One region of the Streptomyces sp. NPDC048018 genome, then DNA from elsewhere that is predicted to be linked to it. Evidence: riboswitches for the same ligand, from Rfam matches in the RefSeq annotation. Region 1 holds a riboswitch; the other holds the start of a gene.
The links. A riboswitch is a leader RNA that binds a small molecule or an ion and turns the genes downstream of it on or off. The one in region 1 is predicted to bind cyclic di-AMP.
Positions count from the first base shown of each region.

Region 2: linked by a shared signal. The riboswitch ahead of ACGF1Z_RS02600 (transglycosylase SLT domain-containing protein) and the one ahead of ACGF1Z_RS15215 (C40 family peptidase) in region 1 are both predicted to bind cyclic di-AMP.

Region 1 is NZ_JBIDBK010000003.1:891,487-893,674, reverse strand. Features, by position in the region: gene ACGF1Z_RS15220 (ATP-binding protein) at 1-293, shown strand, start outside; gene ACGF1Z_RS15215 (C40 family peptidase) at 585-1,061, opposite strand; cyclic di-AMP (ydaO/yuaA leader) riboswitch at 1,065-1,262, opposite strand; gene ACGF1Z_RS15210 (hypothetical protein) at 1,578-1,883, opposite strand; gene ACGF1Z_RS15205 (ATP-dependent Clp protease proteolytic subunit) at 1,890-2,188, opposite strand, start outside.
Region 2 is NZ_JBIDBK010000001.1:569,378-571,565, reverse strand. Features, by position in the region: gene ACGF1Z_RS02605 (MMPL family transporter) at 1-332, shown strand, start outside; cyclic di-AMP (ydaO/yuaA leader) riboswitch at 684-840, shown strand; gene ACGF1Z_RS02600 (transglycosylase SLT domain-containing protein) at 845-1,645, shown strand; gene ACGF1Z_RS02595 (aldo/keto reductase) at 1,721-2,188, opposite strand, start outside.

The DNA.
Region 1 (2,188 bases):
CCGAGCTGGCGACCAACGCCGTGCAGCACACCTTCGGTCAGTCGCCCACCTTCACGGTCGACCTCCGCCTCGAACGCGACGAGCAGCTGCACATCGGCGTGACCGACAGCCATCCGCGCTGGCCCCGGCGCCTCCCGGCAGCCGTCCAGCAGGACAACGGGCGCGGCATGGTCATCATCCGCTGGCTCGCCGCGGAGGCGGGCGGCCGCCTCTCGGTCGAGCCGACGCCCGAGGGCGGCAAGACGGTCTGGATCCGACTGCCCTGGACGGCCGTGGCGCTGACGCCCCGGTAGAGCGGCTCCGGCCCGCCGCGGCGAGCCCGCTCCGCCCGGTCGGCGTCGCACCGGGCCCGTATGGGGCGACCGTACCGCCCGGCGGCCCGGTCGGCCATCCGACCGGCGCCGCCCTCCGCGGGGGCGGGGCCGACCGGTCTCCCGGGGCCGGCCCCGCGGAGGGCGGCGCCGTCCCCGCGACCCCGGGGACGGGGGGCGCGGGGCGGCCGGGGGACGGGCGCCGGGTGGGGCGGCCCGCGGCGCCCTCGCGTGGCGGCCCTTCGCGGGGCGCGGGACGGCGGGGTCCGCTGGTCAGCGGACGCGGCCGTACAGCACCTTCGACGTCCAGATCCGGTCGAGCTTCACCCAGGAGCCGGTCTTCGGGGAGTGCCAGATCTTGTTGTTACCCGCGTAGATTCCGACGTGGTAGACCCTTCCGCCGGAATGGAAGAAGACGAGGTCCCCCTTCTGGCGGCTGGACGCCGTGATGTGACGCGTCTTGTTGTACTGCTGCTGCGCGGTGCGGGGCAGTGTCTTGCCCGCCTTCTTGTACGAGTAGAGCGTGAGGCCCGAGCAGTCGAACCTGCTGGGCCCAGCGGCCCCGTACTTGTAAGGCGATCCCTTCTTCGAGGCGGCGATGCCCAGAGCCGTGTTGGCGTACGAGCTCGCGGCCTGGGCCTCCGGCGCCGCTCCTGGGGCGAGCAGCGTGCCGCCGACGGCGGCGAGGGTGAGAGCCGAGACGGCTCCGGCCCGGGACAGCAGGGACGGGACATGAATCTGCGCAGTCATGCGCAACCCTTCGTCAGCCGCCTGTGAAGGATGACCTGTCGGGTTCGGGCAGGCGAAGATGCCCGGCCGCGGCTGCGGCTTCACCCCGAGGGACGTCACCCTTGCGGGCACGTCCCGTGTTGCTCGGGTCCTCCACTCCTGCCGATCCACTCCTGTCGACCAGACGTCCGGGACAGCGGCAGGACTCGGCGTCCGCCCGGACCGCCCCGCCTCGGGTGGCGGGGGCTTGTCGTCGACAGGGATCTTGACTCACAGTCGGGTAGAAATCCGAGCTGAAACAGCGATATGTGAGGCTCCTCACGACTGATCCATTCGAGTGGACAGTCAGGTTTCGTGATCTTCGGAGGTTTGCCCGACGAGCCGTTCACCAGCGATGGAATGCCCGATTCCGCTAAATGTGTAGACCTGTTGCGCAACTCGCCTGAGCTCTATGTCGATTCGTCGACTACGCCGAACGGGGGAGCGATTCTGCGGCTCGTGTGCCCCGAGTGGACCTCGACACGACACGCCGCACTGTCAACTCGACGACTCTTCGGGGACGGTGACGCGCCCTGAGCGCCGCTCTCCGTCCAACACCCTTAGCGCACGCGCCAATGTGGCCGCGTGGACCTCGCTCTCGCCTCGCACATGCATGAGCGTCACGGCGTCCCGGAGTGCCGTCGCGCGCCCGACCAGGGCCTGAGCGGCCCTCAGGGCCCCATAGGTATGCGATGTCCTGGATGGATTGATCCTTCCGAGGAGGTCGACGACTTCGAGGTACGCGTCCACGAACTCACCCTCGGCGCGGGTCAGCGCGGGCAGCGGCGGCAACTCCGGGACCATCGGGTCTCACCTCTCGCCGACGGTGCCCGCGGACGAGCGACGGCTCTTCACCACGTGGTCCACCAGCCCGTACGTCACGGCCCCCGCCGCGTCGAGCACGGTGGTCCGGTCGATGTCGGCGTCGATCCGGTCGAGATCCTGCCCGGTGTGCTCCGCGAGCAGTCCGGCCACCAGCGCGCGCTGACGCAGCAATTCCCGCGCGTGGATGTCGAGATCGCTGGGCTGTCCGTGCAACGGCTCGTCGAGCGTGGGCTGCTGGAGGACGATCCTGGCCCCCGGCAGGGCGAGCCGGCGCCCCGGCGAGC
Region 2 (2,188 bases), on a different contig from region 1:
GCACCGGCGACGCCGAGGCGAGCGTCGCCCATGCCCTGGAGATCACCGCGAGGGTCATCACCTGCGCCGCGCTGATCATGGTGAGCGTCTTCGCCGCCTTCATCGTGTCCGACAACATCGTGATCAAGATGCTCGGCCTGGGCCTCGCGGTCAGCGTCCTCATCGACGCCACCATCGTCCGGCTGCTGCTCGTCCCCGCCGTGATGACCCTGCTGGGCGCCCGTGCCTGGTGGACCCCGCGCTGGCTGGACCGCATCCTCCCGCACCTCGACACCGAGGGGGAGGCGGCACTGCAGCAGGACGAGGAGCCGGGCCGCGAGCCGGCCCGGTGACCCGTAACGTACCCATTCGGACAAAGAGGTAGATGTCCCGCTATTGAGCTCCAATGCCGGAATGCTCAAGGAATTCCGGCATTGGAGCTTTTCTGTGCCCGAAGCGCGCAAAGGCGGGAGTGCGTGATGTGGGTCACGGCCTTTCCAGCCGGGAGAATCCTGTCGTGACGTCAGATCCGAGTCCCGGGGGAGTCGTTGGCGCGGTGATGGTGAAAGAGGGGGAATGATCCTTTCCCTTTCCCCGAATGATCCATTTGCTTTGATGAATTCCCGTCTTGTTTTCGCCGGAAGAATTCGCTTACGGTCACCCGGCAACCGGACGGAAACGCCGAATCCTGCCACCGCCCGGGTACCGCATACACGACCACTTCAGGCAGGAGCGGGGGACCCAGGTTCTCCGCCGCCCCCGGACTCCGGGAGCGGCTCGGGGTGAAGCCGTGCCTCAGGCACGGCCGGGCATCTCCTGCCCGAACCCGACAGCTCACCTCGCAGGCGGAGGAGAGGACCCCGCCATGCGTGGACACGCCAAGCACCGCCGTTCCAAGAAGTTCCCGCTCACCCGTGGCATCGCCGCCGTCGGCATCACCGGCAGCGCCGCCCTGGCCCTGCCGCTGGCCGGCGCGACGACCGCCGGGGCGGTCACTCCGCAGGCGGTACACACCGTCGCAGTCGAAAAGGCGACGGCCCGTGTCGCGCAGGTGACGAAGGCTCCCGGAACCGTGCGGTATTCGGTCGTCGCGGGTGACTCCCTTTCCAAGATCGCCCGGAAGTACGCGGTAAAGGGCGGCTGGAAGAAGGTCTACCAGGACAACCGGACCGCCGTCGGTGCCGACCCGGCCCTCATCCGCCCCGGCATGCGGCTGACCGTCGACGCGCGGGGCGCGGCCCTGTCGGGCGTGAAGCCCGCGGCGGCCCGGACCCCGGCGACGGCGAGCGCCGCGAGCGCGGGTGCCGTGGTACAGGCCGTGGCCCCGGCGAAGGCGACCTCGTACCCGGACAACCTCGACGGATGGATCCGTGAGGCGCTCGACATCATGGCCGCGAAGGGCATCCCCGGCAGCTACGACGGCATTCACCGCAACATCATGCGCGAGTCGTCGGGCAACCCGCTGGCCATCAACAACTGGGACTCCAACGCCGTCGCCGGCACCCCCTCCAAGGGTCTGCTGCAGGTGATCGACCCGACCTTCCAGGCCTACCACGTCGAGGGCACGGCCAACGACCCGTACGACCCGGTCGCCAACATCGCGGCGGCCTGCAACTACGCGGCCGACCGCTACGGCTCCATCGACAACGTCTTCGGCGCCTACTGACGCCCGCGGACGCGCGTGGACGTGCTCCCGCACCCGGCCGCCTCGGCCGGGTGCGGGAGCTCCGTCGTTCCGTTCTCAGTTCAGGGTGTCCGGGTCGGGGCCGGTGCGCAGCCCCCGGTCGAGCGTGGCGACGGCCGTCATCTCGTCCGCGGAGAGGGCGAAGTCGAACACGTCGATGTTCTCGCGGATGCGCGCCGGGGTGACGGACTTGGGGATCACGACGTTGCCGAGCTGGAGGTGCCAGCGCAGCACGACCTGGGCGGTGCTCCGGCCGTACCGGGCGGCGATCTCCCGCAGCGCCGGCTCCCTCAGGACCGCGCCCTGGGCGAGCGGGCTCCAGGCCTCGGTGACGATCGAGTGGCGGGCGTGCAGCTCGCGGAGCTCGCGCTGCTGCAGTCCGGGGTGGAGCTCGATCTGGTTGACGGCCGGGACGAGGTCGCTGTGGTCCAGGAGCCGGTTCAGGTGCGCGGGGCGGAAGTTGGAGACGCCCGCCGTGCGTACGCGGCCCTCGGCGACGAGCTGCTCGATGGCCTTCCAGCTGTC